2 regions of the Exiguobacterium sp. BMC-KP genome follow, and region 1 is predicted to be linked to the other one. Evidence: predicted binding sites of a transcription regulator. Region 1 holds the regulator's gene; the other holds the start of a gene.
What was found. Region 1 encodes LexA, which represses DNA repair genes until DNA is damaged. Its sites were predicted from a motif close to CGAACATATGTTCG; they were not measured.

Region 1 (9,634 bases):
GGATGTACAAGCGAATATGTGAATTCAAAAAATCTCCTCAAGTCTTTCAAGACTTGAGGAGATTTTTTCGAGTCATTGTTTTTGAGGTCTGGTCGTCTTTTTCCGAGAAATAACCACCGCGACGAAATAAGCGATGACATAGAGCACGATCAGTCCTTGTTTTAACATGTAAGGTAGATCCATTTGATTCATAAGCAGAAAGCTGGCACATAACAATATCAGAAGGGACATCAACCGCTTATTCAACATATTAAAACCTCCTTTACTATCCATTAATTTAAATTTTAAGGATAACACAAGCGGCTCACCGAAATATGGTAAAGATGGATGAGGGAGTTACAGATACAATCGTAGAAACGCCATGGTAACGACACCGGTGATGACCGTCCAGGATAGACTTTTACTGAAGATCGCGATGGCCATCGTCGGTAGTGCTGCGAAAACATGAAGCGTCGAAATAGTCGGGAACGCATCGTTTTGCACGATAAGTAGATTTTGAAAGAAGAGCGCACCGAGTAAGCAAACCGGAATGAAGGAGAGCCATTCCGTTACGAGGCGAGGTAACGTCAGTCCGTGAAGGACTAGAAAGGGTAAAACGCGTGGAATCCAAGTAACAAGTCCACAAGCTAAAAAGAGAGCAATTAATTCTGGGCGGATTTCCATCGTGTGATCACGACTCCTATACTTGCGCCACCAAGCGTCGCGCAAAGAACGGCGACTTCTGGAGAAAAGTAGCGCATGGTTATGTAAAGCAAAAGCATGACGATCAGTAAGAGGCAACTATTCACAGCAATACGGGAACGTTCTCCTTCGAACTGTAAGTACAATAAGCCAATGAACATCGCAGTCAAGGCGAAATCGAGACCAAAGCGCTCAGGATCAGGAAACCAACTGCCGACGAGTGCTCCAAGAACAGTTGCGACGATCCAGCTAAAGTAAGCGGTCAGATTCAAGCCATGCATGAAAGAAGGTGAGATCTTCCCTTTTTGCGCAGTATTCATTGCGACCGCAAACGATTCATCTGTCAGTAGTGTCCCGGTACCGAGTCGATCACGAAGGTGCCGTGTCTCGACATGTGGTGCAAGTGTCAGACTCATTAACAAGTGTCTCAAATTGACGATGAATGTTGTCAGGATAATGGCAGAGGCAGGACTATTTAATAGTAAGAGACTCGTGATGATGAACTGGGCAGCACCTGCATAGATGAAGATTGACATGAATCCGACTTCAAGGGGAGATAAACCTGAAGCACGACCGACGATTCCGGCTGAAAAGCCGATGCCGATATAGCCAAGGACGGTTGGAAGACAGGCACGTACACCTGCTTGAAAGGCTGATGACATTCGATTCCTCCTCTTTTTAAAAGAGCATAGCATTCATGTGGAATATCGTCACTAACTGGTCAATATTTTCATCGTTTTTTTCGACATACTCGACTTGATTTGGTGGTAAAGAGTAAGTGGTACGGCAAAAATCAGTTAGGTAAAGGAGCGTTTTTCATGCACAAATTAATGAAAGATTCAAACCGGTTCGTTTCAGACATGGTCGACGGACTCGTACTTGCTCACCCTGATTTGTATAAAAAAGTCGAAGGTGTCAATGTCGTTGCGCGGAAAGTCCCACTCGATGGAAAAGTTGGTCTTGTCTCTGGTGGGGGAAGTGGTCACGAACCGGCACACGCTGGATTCGTCGGGGACGGTATGCTTGCTGCAGCTGTATGTGGGGAAGTCTTCACGTCCCCAACGCCTGATATGGTGCTTGAAGGGATTAAGGCTGCGCATGGTGGTAAGGGCGTATTGCTCGTCGTCAAAAATTATTCGGGTGACGTCATGAACTTCGATATGGCGAAGGAACTCGCTGAACTTGAGGATATCGAAGTTGATACGGTCATCGTCAACGATGACATTGCCATCAAAAAAGAAGAGGACCGTCGTGGAGTTGCAGGGACTGTTTTCGTTCATAAGATTGCTGGCGCTGCTGCTGCAGAAGGGAAATCACTAAGTGAAGTCAAAGCAGTCGCTGAAAAGGTCATTCATGGCGTTCGCTCAATCGGAATGGCGCTCTCGCCATGCTATATGCCAGAGAGCGGGAAACCAGGGTTTGAACTTCATGATGACGAGATGGAGATTGGAATCGGGATTCATGGCGAAAAAGGACTCGAACGAAAAGCGGTCGCTTCCGTTGATGCAATCGTCAAAGAGTTGCTCGATCGTCTGACGAAAGAAGTGCCAGATAAAAAAGTTGCGGTCATGGTGAACGGGATGGGCGGAACGCCAGAATCCGAGCTGTATATCACGTATAAATACGTCGCAGAAGAACTTCAGGCGCATGGTTACGAGATTGCCCGTTCGTTCGTCGGAAACTATATGACGTCGCTCGAGATGCACGGTTTCTCGATTACGCTTCTACCAGTGGATGATGAACTGCTTGGCTATCTCGACGCAGAAACGAAAGCGATTGGATTCTAATTTAGATAAACGGGGTGTACTAAGATGAAGTTGACGACGGAACAGTTGCGAAGCGCACTTATTAAAGCAGCAGAACAGATTGAACAGCACAAGGATGAATTGACGGATCTTGACCGAGAAATCGGCGATGGGGATCACGGAATTAATATGTCACGAGGGTTCCAAGCCGTTCAAAAGACGCTTGAGGAACATGGAGAGTACGAAGATTTAGGCGCATTATCCAAGGAAGTCGGAATGACGCTGATCAAAACAGTCGGTGGAGCATCCGGCCCTTTATATGGAACAGCATTCGTTAAGTTTGCCGGTGCATTTAAAGGAAAAACAGAAATCGAAGGAACAGAGCTTGCCGATGCTTTCCACGAGGCGACTGAAGGCATTAAATCGCGCGGGAAATCAGAATTCGGTCAAAAAACGATGGTTGACATTTGGACGCCATTCCAAGAAGCACTTTCGCAAGAAGGGGACTTGAAAGCAGCAATCGACCAAGCGCTTGCTGATACAAAAGCACGTGTCGCAACGAAAGGTCGCGCGTCGTACTTCGGTGAAGCGACGGAAGGTGTTCAGGACCCAGGCAGTCTATCAAGTGCTCTGTTACTAAGCGAAATCGCGGAGGTGCTCCATGGTTAATCTTGTACTTGTTTCCCATAGTGAAAAACTCGCGACGGGATTAAAGGAACTGTTAGCAGAAATGGCACCGGATACTCCGGTCTTGCTCGCAGCAGGTCTTGAGGATGGTAGTATTGGAACGGACGCTACTCGCATCGAAGAGACACTGAATACGTTAGACGACGATGGAGTCGTCTTAACGGATATCGGTTCTGCGACGATGAATACGGAACTAGCCCTTGAATTATACAGTGGGGAACGGACGATTCGGTTTATCGACGCACCGCTCGTCGAAGGTGCGTTTTTAGCGGCAGTCCTAAGCGGTCAGTCCAAATCCGTTGACGAGATTGAAGACGGGCTGAAAAAAGAGTTTAGCAAATAAGTAATAAAATCCCCTTTGCAAGTAGGCGATGGGGATTTTATTTCAATTACTTTTATTTGTATTAAAACGTAGATGAGTGTTTCATGAATCAAAACGACTGGAGCCATTTTTCTAACCACTCTCTAGGCAAACAAATTGTAGCTAAATCAATGGTCTGTAATTCATTTAGAGAATAACTGTTAGCAAGATAAAGATCCCATTGTGCATCGATATCGTTTACTACTTCAGCCGCTTGCTTACCTAACGGATAGCTCCCACGTCCGTCGGTTGCGATATAGTAATGATCGTTGTGGTACACGTCTGTCATATAGCGATAACACCAATCTGCTAGTTCTTCATGCGTGATGTTGCCATCAAGCGCAAACTGAATGTGTTCTTTTAACTGTTGATCAGAATAAGTAGAATGCATGATACACCTCTCGCTCAATTTTCTACAAGATATCAAAAACCCGGTCCCTCTGCAAAAGGGACCGGGTTAATTGTTTTATTTCGATGGTTTGAAGACCATTGTCGCTTCAACTGCTTTTTGCCATCCAGCATAGCGTTGTTCACGATCGTCTTCTTTCATCTCTGGTTTGAACTGGTGATCGAGCTTCCATTGTTGCTTGATTTCCGCTTTATCTTTCCAGTAACCAACGGCTAATCCAGCAAGATATGCTGCACCGAGTGCTGTCGTTTCGTTGATTTGCGGACGATCGACAGGAACGCCGAGGATGTCCGATTGGAACTGCATCAAGAAGTTATTCGCTACAGCACCACCGTCGACACGAAGTGTCTTCAGTTCGATACCAGAATCTTGTTCCATTGCTGTCAAGACGTCGCGTGTTTGGTATGCAAGTGACTCAAGCGTTGCGCGAACGAAATGTTCTTTATCCGTTCCGCGTGTTAAGCCGAAGATCGCACCACGAACATCTGAATCCCAGTATGGTGCGCCAAGACCAACGAAGGCAGGAACGACGTAAACGCCATCTGTTGAGTCGACTTTCGCTGCGTAACCTTCTGAGTCTTTCGCATGTTTTAGCATGCGTAGACCGTCACGGAGCCACTGGATTGCAGAACCAGCGACGAAGATCGAACCTTCAAGCGCATATTCAACTTTCCCATCAACACCCCAAGCGATTGTTGTCAAAAGGCCATGATCAGAAGAAACGGCTTTTTCACCCGTGTTCATGAGCATGAAGCAACCTGTTCCGTATGTGTTTTTTCCTTCACCGGCTTCGAAGCACGTTTGACCGAAGAGTGCTGCTTGTTGGTCACCAGCAATACCAGCAATCGGCACTTCGTAACCGAAGAAGTGATACGGTACCGTTTTGTCATAAACTTCACTCGACTGACGAACTTCTGGCAACATTGAAGCCGGAACACCGAGAATATCGAGTAACTCTTCATCCCATTTTTGTTCGTAGATGTTGTACATCAACGTCCGTGAAGCATTCGTATAGTCTGTAATGTGTGTTTTTCCACCAGACAGTTTCCATACGAGCCACGTATCAATCGTACCGAAGAGTAATTCACCATTTTCTGCTTGCTCACGTGCACCTTCGACATTGTCAAGGATCCATTTAACTTTTGTGCCGGAGAAGTAGGCATCAATCAGGAGTCCTGTTTTATCACGGAACTTCTGGTTCAAACCTTGTTCTTTTAAGTCGTCACAAATACCAGACGTTTGACGCGATTGCCAAACGAGTGCGTGATAGACTGGTTTGCCTGTTTCTTTATTCCAGACAACTGTCGTTTCACGTTGGTTCGTGATTCCGATTCCGGCGATTTGCTCAGGTTTGATATCTGCAGTTCCGAGTGCTTCTGCCATGACAGCAAGAATCGACCCCCAGATTTCGTTGGCATCATGCTCGACCCAACCTGGTTGCGGGAAGTATTGTTTGAATTCCCGTTGTGCCGAGTTGACGATTTTCCCATCGTGGTCGAAGATGATCGCACGTGAGCTTGTCGTACCTTGGTCGAGTGCTAGGATATACTTGTTTTCCATTTCGAAATCCCCCTTGAGCATTATGTGTTAGTGGAATGTGGTCTTAGTAAATCAATTGATAAATGAGCACGGCAATTGCTCCACCGATGATTGGACCAACAACTGGAATCCATGAGTATCCCCAGTCAGAAGAACCTTTGTTTGGAATCGGTAGGATGGCGTGTGCGATACGCGGTCCAAGGTCACGGGCCGGGTTGATAGCGTATCCTGTTGTACCACCGAGTGATAGACCGATAACGACGACGAGTAAACCAACGATGAGTGGTTTTAATCCGTCACCGAATGTTGTTAAACCGAGTGCCAAGATACCGAAGACAAGAACGAATGTCCCGATGATCTCAGAAATCAAGTTCGATGGCGTATGACGAATCGCTGGGCCTGTTGCAAACACACCGAGTTTTGCAGCTTGATCATCAGTCGCTTCAAAATGTTTCATGTAATGAAGCCAAACGAGAATGGCGCCGATGAAAGCTCCGACAAGTTGTCCAGCAATGTAGATCGGAACGTCTGCCCACGGTAAATCAGAGTTCAAAGCAAGTGCAATTGTTAATGCGGGGTTCAAGTGTGCTCCGCTCTCAGCAGCAACGAATGCTGCTGTCATGACGGCAAGACCCCAAGCGAACGTGATGACGATCCACCCACTGTTTTCCGATTTCGTCTTTTTCAAGACGACACCGGCGACGACACCATCCCCGAGTAGGATGAGGATCATCGTACCGATCATTTCTAGTACAAAGTTATTCATGCAAAAACCCTCCCTTTGGATTAAAGCAGATAATGGCCTTTCTACTTTAAATTACTCCGAATTGAGAACGTTTTCAATACAAATAATTGAAATATAGGAATGGAAATTTTTTATTTTGATGTTTAAAGATACGGTAAAATGGATAAGAAAACACCTCTTCCTACCTGTAAACAGGTAATAAGAGGTGTTAACGGCGACGCTTCTTTCTTTTTTTAGGTCGAAACCAGCTACTGGAATAATCTAGTAGGATATGAATCGTACTCGCTACCATGATGCCGATGATAAAAGCAGGCAGAGAAGCGAACCATGAATCAATCGTTGCCGAATCAAGAATTTGAAAATACAGACTTAGAAATAGTAGTGGAATCAAAATAGCAGCACTATATAGAAGTCGGATGATATCTCCGATGATCAGTCCATGTGACCAAATCGAGCGATGGGGCATGATTTTCACATAAGGCATCCATAGGACTCGAAACGGTCCAAAGCGATAATACGGTTCTGATTTTAAATCAAGGTCGGGCGACAGCCAAAGTGTACCGACAGCGATACCAATGGCGGTCGGTAACCAATCGGTTTGTTGCGTTGCGACCGAATACGCAACGTAACCCGTCAGCGCGATGGTATTGACGGTATCATGTACATTTCCTGAAGGCATGAAAAAAGACCAGTCGTAACTGGTCCCTCCGTCAATGAATCGTCCGATACACGCCGATTACCTTACCAAGAATGGAGACATTATCGAAATACATCGGATCCATCGAGTCATTTTCTGGTTGTAGACGTACCTGTTGATCTTCTAAGAAGAACCGTTTCACCGTCGCTTCGCTATCTTCGGTCATAGCTACGACGATTTCTCCGTTTTCTGCTGTGTTTTGTTGGCGCACGATGACACGATCGCCGTCAAGAATACCTGCATTAATCATCGATTCACCATCGATCGTTAACATGAAGACTGTCTCGTTACCTACATAATGTGCAGGGAGCGGGAATTGTTCTTCGATATTTTCAATCGCTGTAATCGGAAGACCAGCTGTGACTTTCCCAATGACGGGAACATGGACGATGGCTTCCGTGATTTCTTCAGGCTTATCAAGCAATATCTCAATCGCACGTGGTTTCGTCGGGTCACGGCGAATCATTCCCCGTTTCTCGAGTCGATCCAAATGACCGTGTACCGTCGAGCTAGACGCGAGTCCGACTGCTTCTCCGATTTCACGAACTGATGGTGGATACCCCTTCAGTTTCACTTCAGAGACGATGTAGTCGAGAATCTCTTGTTGGCGCTTAGACATTTTCCGCATACGAATTGCCACCTCTTTCTGGATTGAAGTTTGAAATGTAAGAATATATGTTTCTAGATTCACTATAACATAGAACAAATGAGCGTACAAACAATTGTTCGACATTTTGTGTTGACCGAACACGGGTTCTGTGTTTATTATGAGTTATGCGAACAATTGTTCCGCGAACATTTATTCTAACTCATTCATTTCATATTTGGAGGGATTCATGATGATTCATACGATTCGTACTCATGCTTTTTCTATTCTCTTCTATGCTTTAAGTGTTGCTTTCGTGATTTTTTTACTCATACCACGTCCGGATGAAAAGGTCGCGCAACTGATGACAGCGTCCGTAACGGTCGATGAGAACGCTACGGTCGAACAAATTGCTGAAGTCTATAACGACGGTTCAATGTCAGACGAAGAATATGTCAACTGGTTGATCAAAAATAATGATGTCGAGACAAAACATGTCATCTCAAAAAGCAAAATCGTTGTACCAATCGCACAACAATGACAGAATGGAAAAGTTGTGAAAGAACGAACAGGGATGTGAGGTACGATGAAGGTCGTGATTTATTGTCGGGTGTCGACTGAAAAAGAAGCACAAGATAGTTCGATTGAACGTCAACGGATGGAACTTTCGAAGGTGGCATCTCAAAAAGGATTTGATGTCGTAGATGTCGTCTCTGAAAAAGAGAGTGGATACGATGTTGATCGTGAAGGGATGCTAACTGTTCTTGATCATGTGACACGTGATGCGATAGATGCGGTTCTCGTGACGGATGACACACGAATTGGGCGAGGGAATGCGAAAATTGCTATTTTGCATACATTTAAAAAGCATGGTGTTCGACTGATGACGCTTGATTCCGATGGCGAATATCAGCTTGCTGATGCAGAGGCGATGGTGCTTGAGATTGTCTCACTCGTTGAAGAATATCAACGCAAATTGCATAATGCAAAAATCGCTCGTGGCATGCGCCGAGCTGTGGAACAAGGGTTTCGACCAGAACGTAATCTCAATCGCCAAGGAGACAACGCTGGACGTAGTCGAAAAGACGTACCAATCGAAGAAATCGTTCGTCTTCGAGAACTTGGTTTGACGTTCTCTGATATTGCAATCACCTTAAGAGGTATGGGGCATGATATTTCAAAAGCCACCGTCAATCGTCGGTACCTCGAATACCGTGAACTGACACCTAGCTCGGAATGAGAAGCAAGTAACCCGTCGACTGACGCGGTTAACTTGCTTTTTTTTATGGGCTCTTTTAAAGTAAGGATACAATTGAACAACTCAATTTTGAGTCGTACAGAAAGAGGGATTCCATGTTATCACAAGAACAATTAGATCGAATCAACGCTTTAGCGAATAAATCAAAAGTCGAGCCATTAACAGAAGCGGAAACGGCAGAGCAAAAAGAACTACGTGCGGCCTATCTCGCAGCGTTCCGTGGATCGTTTAAAAATCAACTCATGGGCATGAAGATCGTCGACGAAGAGGGTACAGACGTTACACCAGAGAAGTTGAAACAAGCACAAGAAGAAGAACGAAACAAGCAATAATCGTTTGTTTCTTCTATAAAAGAGAGGTCTCGCGCAAGCGGACCCTCTTTTTTTATGGAGTATTTGGATTAGGAAACATTGTACGATAGCAATACATCTTAATAGGGAGCTTTCATCGATTCAGACATCCTGTATGAGTCGATAGAACGGCTATAGATAGCGCATTCATTTTAATGTGACATACTATTTAGAAAAGTTGTATCACATTTGAGAGTATGCTAAAATAAGTAGGAATTTGTGAAAAAGAGAGAGGATGATTGTTTTGACGAACATGACGACAGTAGAACAATTAGCAATTAATACGATTCGTACCTTATCGATTGATGCCGTACAAAAGGCGAACTCGGGTCACCCAGGTATGCCAATGGGAGCAGCGCCGATGGCATTCTCACTTTGGGCGGATCATATGAACCACAACCCTAAAAATCCAGAATGGTTTAACCGCGACCGTTTTGTACTTTCAGCCGGACACGGTTCGATGCTTCTCTACTCACTCCTCCACCTATCGGGATATGATCTATCAATGGAAGATCTAAAATCATTCCGTCAATGGGGATCTAAAACGCCAGGTCACCCAGAATATCGCCACACGGC
Region 2 (9,634 bases), on a different contig from region 1:
CGAATGTCCGGGCAACGTTTCTTGCGTATCCGGATGACACCACAGACCGCTCGCGTGCCATCAAACGATTGCAACAGCAACAGCGAACCGACTTATCACTTGACGACTACACGGTTCGCTTTCAAAGCCTGAACACGAGTGAGGCGTTCCGACCGTTGACACTCGAACCGGCAAAACGAAAACAACTACAACAGCACTTAAAAACAGCCCGTACATATGCTTTTTCGAATCAAGACCAGTTTCTTGTCGCAATGACGATTCCGGAACTCGATGACGTCATCTTGCTGACGACTGATCGCGATAAATTAATCGCCCCTGCTCAAGATTTAGCTTGGACACTTGTCTGGGTCAGTTTGATTACGCTTGTCAGTATCAGCCTCTTGATTCGCTCACGAATTAGAAGACAACTCGCCCCGTTATCGAAACTCTCCTTACAGATTGAAGAAGCGCATGCGAAGCGATCGTATCGTCCATTAACACTCAAGACGACGACCTTTGAGTTACAACAGCTGACGTTTCAATACAATCAGTTGATGCAACAGATCGGAGATTTAACGGCTGAGATGCAACAAGCGAGTCAGGAGCTCGAATCCGTCCAGCCCCACTTTTCCTCACGCTTATCCGCGATGGATCAATCGGTCCAGGCCGTCGATGAAGTCGCCGGTTCTTTACTTGCGCAATCGTCGCAAATGGATCAGACAATCGTCGCCTCGACACGTTTGACCGCTCAAGGGCACGATGCGTTAAGTGAGATGCAAACGACACTTCTCAACAGCCAACATGCCGTAACCCGTTTTCAACAGACTGTTCAGACGAATCACACGACACTTGAGACCTTACAAGAGGAAAGCCAGTTACTGAAGGAACAATCCGCGGCGACAGAGCAGATTTTGCAACAGACCTCACATCTACAGCAGCAAATGGAGACCTCAATCTCACACATCCAACGTGTCGCTGAAGAGACGCGCCGCTTGTCACTGAACGCGCTGATTGAGGCAACCCGTGCCGGAGAAGCCGGTCGTGGCTTCACCGTCGTTGCCAAGGAAGTCGAAAAACTCGCAATCGATATCCGAATGAGTACAGATCATATCCGGCAGGTCAATCAGACCTGGACGACAGGACTCAATCAAGTCGAACAAGCCCTCTCGCAGATGACGGAACGTTTTCTCTCAACATCGCAACAGCTCGAGACGGCAACGGCACACTTGCAACAGATGCTGACTGAAGCGACGACGATCGAAACGACACTGGGTACCGTGGAACACCAACGTCAAATCGTCGCAGATGTTCAGTCGAACATGCAGGAACATCTGCAGTCCGTTCAGCAGTTGATGTCGGAGCTCTCTTCTTACAGCCAAGTCCTCGGTGATCAAATGCAACACCACGTCAACCAGCAGACGGAACTGAAGACACATAGTGCGGTACTCGAGTCACGCATCAGTTCGTTGCAACAGACCGTTCGCTCGAGTGAATCGCCATCTTAACAAAAGGAGCGCCTCCCATCTCTGGTAAGCGCTCCTTTCCTCTGTTCTCAGCCGATATAACGTGCTTCCTTTTTATCGATGATATTTCGAATCCGGTTCTCCGTCACCTGATACTGCTCTGCCAGCTGACGAATCGTCTTCCCTTTTTCATACTGCGCGCGAATCGTTCGAATCTGAAACGATGACAGCGTCACATGTTGACCTAACAAGAGATCAAACTCGCCCAGCAGTTCAGTATACTGTTGATCGATCGAAGGCAGGACGTCTAAGTTCGATAACTGATCGTCAGCCCGTTTGCCGTTGCGCCGGACGAGTTTCGCTTCCGTGACGTCAGCCGTTAGAAAAGCTTGTGCAACGAGTACACCGACCTGGACGCGTTCTCCTCGACCACGTTGATAAAGCGTGACTTTCCGGTATCCTTCCCGATTGAGTCGCGGACGGAGCAAGACACCTTTTCGTCGTTGCTGGACACCGCGACACGTCACAATCGTTCGGTCGAGCGATCTTACGCGACCTAGCGATGAGACTTCATATATACCTACATAGCCGATGACGGCTTTCCATTGTTCTTGCATGGTTGTCCTCCTTCAGACAAGGACACGACGGGACTTCATACTTGAATTATATCAAATTACGAACAAACGTTCTAGTGATGTCACTCGTCGGAATGTGCTATTATTAGCAGAAAAAGGAAATGAGGTTCGTCTATGAAATTTGTCTTGTTACTCGGTCCCCAAGCGGTCGGAAAGATGACGATCGGTCAGGAAATCGAACGATTGACGGAGATGAAAGTCTTTCATAACCACCAGACGATCGACCTGTTATTGCCTTATTTTGATTTCTCTGAACCCGCACATCACCGCTTAAAGGATACGATCCGGCGCGAGATGTTCAAGGAAATGGCGAACAGTTCGCTCGAAGGTGTCCTGTTTACATTCCTCTGTCTATTCGGCGTCGAAGGTGGTGGTCTCGAGTTCATTGAAGAGACAGTCGAATTATTCGAACAAGCGGGTGCTGACGTCTATATCGTTGAACTCGATGCGCCGGTCGCAACACGCCTGCACCGGAACACGACCGAAAACCGATTGACGCACAAAGTAACGAAGCGTGATCTCGCTGCTTCTGAACAGGACTTACGCGAGACGGCGGACGGATACCGGACATGTTCGCTTCCAGGTGAACTACCGGACGTCAACTACCTCTTCCTCGATACGGAACAGTTAAGCGCGCGTGAGAGCGCTGAAGCGATTTGCGACCATTTCAACTGGTCCAAAACAACGGTCTAATCATAAACGAGCCCCGTCCTGCTCAAGCAGGCGGGGCTTTAATGATAGAGTTTGCGTTCATATCGATTCGCCTGCAACTGAAATCCGTTCCGACGCCAGACCGCCGCACTGCCCGCTTCGCCGTAAACATACGTCAGTAATAACGTCCGTGCGAGATACGACAAAATCGACGTCAACGCTTCTGTAATGTATCCGTGCTGATCATCCTCATCCGTCGTCGTGTAACGTAAGGTTCCGGTCGATCCATTCCATGTGAAGGTAATCGTCCCTACGATCGTTTTCTCACGCAACGCATGCAACGTCCATTTACAACCCGATTCTTCATCCGTTGCTTCGACAAACAATCGTGACGTCGTAAAATCCGGATGTCGTCCTTTCATTCAGCTCTCCTCCTCGACCTCAAACGTTGCTGTCGCGTAAACCTCTCCGTTAATTAAAATCGTTAATGTATGTGTACCAGGATAATGGACACGCGTCGTCATGTTCCGAAACGATTGGCGTCGTTCAACTTGTAAGACACCTTTGACTTCCCGCTCCCGCAGTTGAAACACCTTCCGACTCGTTCCACGTTGTTTGACGTAATCGATCGCGTATTCAAGACGCAGACGTTGCTCGACGGAACTGTTTACTTGAAACGAAAACTGTAACTCTTGACCAATCGTCACTGGTGAGACGACCAAGTCCGTCACCGCGACCTCACCTTGCGTGACGTGTCCGAACAACTGTAACACTTCTGGATTTCCGCGCTTCAGTAACGTCCGCGAAGCATGGCGTAAAATCCAGTCTGTATTCGGATCTGTTCCTAAGTGACGTTCGATTCGCTCGATCAGGTATTCCGGATGTGTCTTTGAAATATCGTTCAAGTGATTGGCGACACTTTTTCGGACGTAAAGTGACGGATCCTGTAGTAAGGCGTCAAGAATCGGTAACGCCGGACGCGGATCAGCAATCAAACGCGGAATCGCTTGTCCCCACGGCAGACGCGGGCGTGTTCCTTCAGACGCTAAGCGCCGGACGTGTTCATCGTCTGATGTTGTCCATTTGAGTGCCTGGTCGAGATATCGTTCCTGATCGACAAGTAGAAAACGCCGAACGGCGAACTCCGACGTCGAATGTTGCGTCAACTTGGCAAGTATCTCTATCGCAAGCGTCCAGTCAGAAAGGTCTGCCGTTCGTTCGACATACTCTGGAAAAACAATTCCCGGTAGCCCAGTAAACTGCGGTGCGAGTCGCTCTAGCTCCGACACCGAGTCCGGAAACGGTGGCAAGATCGTCTCCAGCGTCTCCGCCACACGACGGACACGTTGTTTAAACGCGAGTTCTTCCCAGTCTCCCTGCTCGACTCGTCTTCGAAAATCCGGTACATCGACCGCTGCTCCTAAGCGGTCGAGCCAACTCGGTGAAAATACATCTTTAATCAAACTCATCCTTCATCCAGTCCTCTCTGTGTGCGCTCCAGTTTGAGCAATGTTTCCTTGCGTGCGAGTCCACCCGCGTATCCACCTAAATCTCCATTCGTCCGAATGACCCGATGGCACGGAATGACGATTGCCAGTTGGTTCGCTCCATTCGCTCGTGCGACGGCACGAACAGCAGTCGGTTGACCGATCCGGATCGCCAGCTCTTGGTACGAGATCGTCTCCCCACTCGGAATCCGCTCGAGTTCTTCCCAGACGCGGCGTTGAAATGGTGTCCCGTACCGCATCAGTGGCGTCTGAAACGATACCGGCTCTCCTTTGAAGTAACGACGGAGCTCCGCTTCGATCTGTCCAAAGACCGGTGATTCCCCGGGAACGATGACAGCGCGCGCTTTTTGACGTAATTGTTCGATTTCCCGCTCCAGTCCACGTCGGTCGACGAACTCGAGCAGATGTAAGAGTTGATCGTCGGCAATCGCCAGCATCGAACCGAGTGGTGTATCAAGCCATTTCGCGCGTAAGACCTGCCCGTCAAAGCGCGACGGTGCCTGCCCGAGAATCCGTGCTGACGCCTCACGAAAACCACTACTCGATTCATAACCTCCAGCCAACTGCCCTTCGATGATCGGCTTACCGGTCCGGATCTCCTTCATCGCAAGCCCCATCCGTCGTGCCCGAGCATATGCGACGAACGTCATTCCGAAGCGTTTCTTGAACTGGCGGCGTGCCGTTGATTCATCGAGACCAAGTGCTCGAAAATCGGCTTCCTTGAATCGTTTGTCTGGTTCTGCCTCGACCGCTTCGATCAAGCGTTGAATCGTACCATGATCGCCGGGATAAGCAAGCGGATGACAACGACGGCACGGTCGATAAGAGGCAAGTAATGCCTCTTGCGCCGTCTCAAAAAACTCACAGTTCTCTGCTTTCGGTTTTCGTGCCGGACACGTCGGACGGCAAAAGATGCCGGTCGTCTTGACACCAACAAAAAACGTTCCTTCGTACGTCGCGTCCCGGCGAACGAGCGCTTCATAATACGTGTGATGTTCCATCGCCTTCCCCTCCTTTGTCCTTAGTATACCGGCTTGTCCGGTCATCATGTCGCCGAAAATCAGGCATTGATATGTTTAAGATTCACTTAAGAAACATCGTCCTGTTTTCGAAAGGGACGATGTGCATACTACATGATATACTCAACGGAAAGTAGGGTTTTCATGTTTGATTTCTTAAAAGAAGCACTTCACGCACCACTCCGTGTCGGAGCCATCGCACCGAGCAGTCCACGTCTGGCTGAAATGATGGCACGACGCGCCGTCGCCGATCGTCCACGCCAAATTCTTGAAGTCGGAGCGGGTGACGGAGCGATCACCAAAGCTTTACTGGCCGCTCGTTCACCGGAGACACATCTCTTGATTTGTGAACGGAGCGAAACGTTCCGCCCGGCACTCGAACAATTACTGGCTCAGGAAACGAATGTCACTCTCTTCATTGGTGACGTTCAAGGATTATCCGATTCATGGAGCGGACAGATCGACGTCATCGTCAGTGGTCTCCCGTTTGCGTCGTTCCCGGCAGCGTTACGGCATGATTTATTGGCACAATTCCAAACGTTACTACGATCAGACGGTCACTTCATCGCCTTTCAATACACCCGGTTTCAGTTCAAGATGTTCCGGGACTATTTCCAAGAACACAGCTATTCGCACACGCTCTACAATCTTCCCCCGGCTTACGTCTTCGAGGGGGTGCAACAGGAGGAAATGAATCATGCCTACGCTCTTGATCGTTGATGACGAAGCAGACATCCGTCAATTGCTTCGACTCTATTTAACAAATGAAGGTTACGAAATCATCGAAGCCGAAAACGGTGAGGAGGCGTTAACGACTCTTGCAACGCGTCCAGTTGATGCGATGTTACTCGACGTGATGATGCCCGTTCGCGATGGCTTCTCGACCGTTCAAGCGGCGCGCGCTGCCGGTCACACGTTACCCGTCTTGATGCTGACGGCGAAACGCGAAGATATGGATAAGATTCAAGGTTTGACCTTCGGGGCGGACGATTACATCGGTAAACCGTTCAATCCGCTTGAAGTCGTCGCCCGCGTCAAGGCGCTGTTACGCCGCGTCAGTCAGTATCATGTCCCGACTACTGCTTCAGCGATTCAGGTCGGTCCGTTCACACTCAAAGAAGACGAACGCGTCATCTTTAAATACGATGTACCGCTCGCCCTGACACGCCGTGAATTTGATTGCCTGGCGCTCTTTTTGAGTCACCCCCGTCGTGTCTTCTCGGCTGACGACCTGTATGAACGGGTTTGGCAGGAGGAAGCACTTGGTTCCGCGTCGAACGCTGTCATGGTCCTGATCCATAAGCTCCGCGACAAGATTGAGGATGTCCCGAAAGAACCGCGCCACCTCCAGACGGTCTGGGGCGTTGGTTATAAGGTTGAGCCATGAGACGGATCAAACTAACTGTTTGGATGCTTGTCTTGTTGCTGCTCGCTGCATTTTTGAGTACGGCACTTGCCTGGTTGCTGGCGAGTCAATTGCCGCTTGGTGGAAAAACGGTTCCCCGTTACTACTACACGACGGAAGAAGACACGGTGAGCGCTGTTAAAGAGGACATTATACGTTATCAAAATGGACAAATACCGACCGGGCCCTATGAGTGGGCAGTATACGATGCCAATGGTCGTCTGGTCAGCGCTTCCGACAAGTATCCAAAAGACTTAACACCGAGCCGACTGCTTGCTGAGCAAACACCAACCGAGCGGGAGCCATCAGACACAGGAAAGGTTAGGACATTGCACCATATCGAAGCGATCAATCTTGGAACCCGTGAGCCTGGCTATTTTTTGACTGTTCAGTCCGATAAACCAACACTCAATGAATATCAAGTCGGTAATTCGAACGCCTTCTTCATCTTACAAGTCGTCTTGTTCATCGTCTTTTTACTGCTTTTAACACGTTGGATCGCTGGTTTGTTCCGCGAACTCGAGCGACGGCTTGAGCGGTTGACGGTCGAACCAGCGCCAACGGAACCGTTACCTCCCGTCAAAGGACCGAAGGAATTCAAGTTGTTCGCCCAATCGATCGAACGAATCGAACAGGAACTCCGCACCTTACGCTTACGCGACCAGGAGCGGTTCGTCGAGCAGTTGCGATTGATCACGAGTCTGTCGCACGACCTACGGACTCCGTTGACCTCAATCCAAGGCTTCATCCAGTGGCTAACCGAAAAACACGAGACGTTATCCGCGACGGAACGGACGGAGCTTCTAGCGATTGTCACCCGACAGTCAGAAACGCTCGCTTCCCGGATCGACGAATTGTTCACGCTCGCTAAATTATCGAACACCGATTATCCAGTCGAACGGACATCGCTTGATCTCGTCACACTGACGGAACAAGTCCTGGAACTGTTTCCTGGCACTTCTTCTACTGTCAATGGTCCTGCACACGCGACTCTCTTCGCCGATCCGATGCTCTTACGACGCTTGCTTGAGAATTTGATTCGCAATGCGACGCTTCACGGGACCAATGATCTTCGGATTACCATCAACGACGACGCAGAAGGTATCCAGCTGATCTGTTCAAATGCGATTGAATCGACTTATACGCTAGAGGAACTAAACGAATGGCTAACACCGTTCGGGACGTCCGATGCTTCCCGCTCGTCTGGTGGCTCCGGCATCGGTCTGTCGATTGTTCAGCAAATCATGGCGCGTCATGCGGGGAACGTCGCGTTGACTTCACAAGACAACCGCTTCATCGTGACCTGTCGTTTTCCACATATTTCATAAGCCTGCATCCGATGTGCGCATCGGGTGCTTTTTTGGTCAGGTTGTTACTTCTTAGACACTTCTTTGAAATTGGAATTCGATACACTAAAGACTGTTAGAAATTAGTTGTCGTTTTAAAGGAGTTGTTCGTGTCTTATGAAATCCTCGTCTCGTTCGATTACATATATGCCAGGGCTTGATGGCTTACGTGCCTTCGCTGTTCTATCTGTCATTCTCTACCATCTGTCGGTTTCATTCTTCTCCGGTGGTTTCCTCGGTGTTGATCTCTTTTTCGTCCTATCCGGTTATCTGATTACCGGTCTCTTGTTACGCGAGTGGCAGACGACCGGACGCCTCGACTTGAAACGATTTTGGATTCATCGCTTCCGTCGCCTGTTCCCGGCCCTATTCGTCATGCTGTTACTCGTTCTCGGGTACGTAACCATCTTTGAACGCGAACTGTTGCATACGGTTCGCCAAGATAGTGCCTTTGCGCTCATTTACGGGACGAACTGGTGGTATATCTTCCATGACGTCTCCTATTTCGAGTCGTTCGGTAAGCCATCACCGATTCAAAACCTTTGGTCACTCGCAATCGAGGAGCAGTTCTACCTGCTATTCCCGATCTTACTTTGGTTCGGAATGAAAAATCGTCGCTTGTTCCTGCAATTGATGGGCGTTGCGATCGGTGCATCCGTGCTTGCGATGGCGATTCAGTTCACACCTGGTGAAGATCCAAGTCGTGTCTACTATGGCACGGATACTCGGTTATTCGCCCTATTGATTGGGAGTCTACTCGCTTTCGCGTGGCAACCAACCCGCTTTAAGCTCGATATCCCAAAACGTGGTGTCCGGTTACTGAATCAAATAGGTGCCGTTACTTTGCCACTCTTGCTTATATTGATGATTGTCACAAGTGAGTTCGGAAGCTTCTTATACCGGGGTGGCTTTTTCCTTGTCGCCGTCCTTGCTGCACTATTGATTGCTACAATTGCTCATCCGGCGTCGATTTGGAGTCAATGGTTTGCGCATCCAGCACTTGTTGCGATCGGTAAACGATCGTACGGTCTATATCTGTGGCATTTTCCCGTCATCACACTGATAACGCCAGTCGAGCAAATCGGCACGTTCTCATTACTTCGGACCGTGTTGATCGTCGTCGTGCTTGTCGCCTTAACTGAAGCATCGTATCGCTTTATCGAACGTCCGATTCGTCAGCACGGACTATCCGGTTATTTAGAACGTCTGTCGTTACATCCGCGACAGTTACGTCAGTTTTCAACGATGCAGTGGACGAGTGTTGCCGTGTTGACGATTCTCATCGTCAGCTTCATCGGTAACTTATCGATTCTTGCTGTCTCCGATACGCCGAAGCCAGAACCTGCTTTCGAGAAGATAGCGGCGCCAAAAGAAAAACCGAAGCCGATCCTGAAACCGACGACACCAAAAGCAAAGCCCGATCAGCGAAAAATCTGTCGACCGACGCTTGCGATCGGGGACTCGGTCTTACTCGGTGTCGAAGATTATCTCGGCAGTACGCTCAAGCAATTGACGATTGATGCGAAACTCGGTCGTCAGCTGCGAGAAGCGATTCCGCTGAGTGAGCAGTATGCCGCGTATAATCGACATGGACGCCAAGTCATTCTCCACCTCGGAACGAACGGTAG

Region 2: ADM98_RS04760 (NUMOD4 domain-containing protein) is a predicted target of LexA. The motif match lies at 2,119-2,132, and genes of this name have one in related genera.

Annotation. Positions count from the first base shown of each region.
Region 1 covers NZ_LGIW01000015.1:430,422-440,055, forward strand. Annotated here, with positions in the region: gene ADM98_RS07675 (GNAT family N-acetyltransferase) at 1-22, shown strand, start outside; gene ADM98_RS07680 (AzlD domain-containing protein) at 337-663, opposite strand; gene ADM98_RS07685 (AzlC family ABC transporter permease) at 642-1,343, opposite strand; gene dhaK (dihydroxyacetone kinase subunit DhaK) at 1,500-2,468, shown strand; gene dhaL (dihydroxyacetone kinase subunit DhaL) at 2,493-3,095, shown strand; gene dhaM (dihydroxyacetone kinase phosphoryl donor subunit DhaM) at 3,088-3,456, shown strand; gene ADM98_RS07705 (hypothetical protein) at 3,545-3,883, opposite strand; gene glpK (glycerol kinase GlpK) at 3,941-5,443, opposite strand; gene ADM98_RS07715 (MIP/aquaporin family protein) at 5,487-6,188, opposite strand; gene ADM98_RS07720 (metal-binding protein) at 6,376-6,846, opposite strand; gene lexA (transcriptional repressor LexA) at 6,878-7,492, opposite strand; gene yneA (cell division suppressor protein YneA) at 7,704-7,991, shown strand; gene ADM98_RS07735 (YneB family resolvase-like protein) at 8,037-8,690, shown strand; gene ADM98_RS07740 (DUF896 domain-containing protein) at 8,804-9,040, shown strand; gene tkt (transketolase) at 9,312-9,634, shown strand, end outside.
Region 2 covers NZ_LGIW01000014.1:155,274-164,907, reverse strand. Annotated here, with positions in the region: gene ADM98_RS04765 (methyl-accepting chemotaxis protein) at 1-1,484, shown strand, start outside; gene ADM98_RS04760 (NUMOD4 domain-containing protein) at 1,532-2,059, opposite strand; gene ADM98_RS04755 (AAA family ATPase) at 2,192-2,770, shown strand; gene ADM98_RS04750 (GNAT family N-acetyltransferase) at 2,809-3,150, opposite strand; gene ADM98_RS04745 (DNA alkylation repair protein) at 3,151-4,197, opposite strand; gene ADM98_RS04740 (bifunctional transcriptional activator/DNA repair enzyme AdaA) at 4,194-5,237, opposite strand; gene ADM98_RS04735 (class I SAM-dependent methyltransferase) at 5,400-5,975, shown strand; gene ADM98_RS04730 (response regulator transcription factor) at 5,953-6,642, shown strand; gene ADM98_RS04725 (sensor histidine kinase) at 6,639-7,988, shown strand; gene ADM98_RS04720 (acyltransferase family protein) at 8,124-9,634, shown strand, end outside.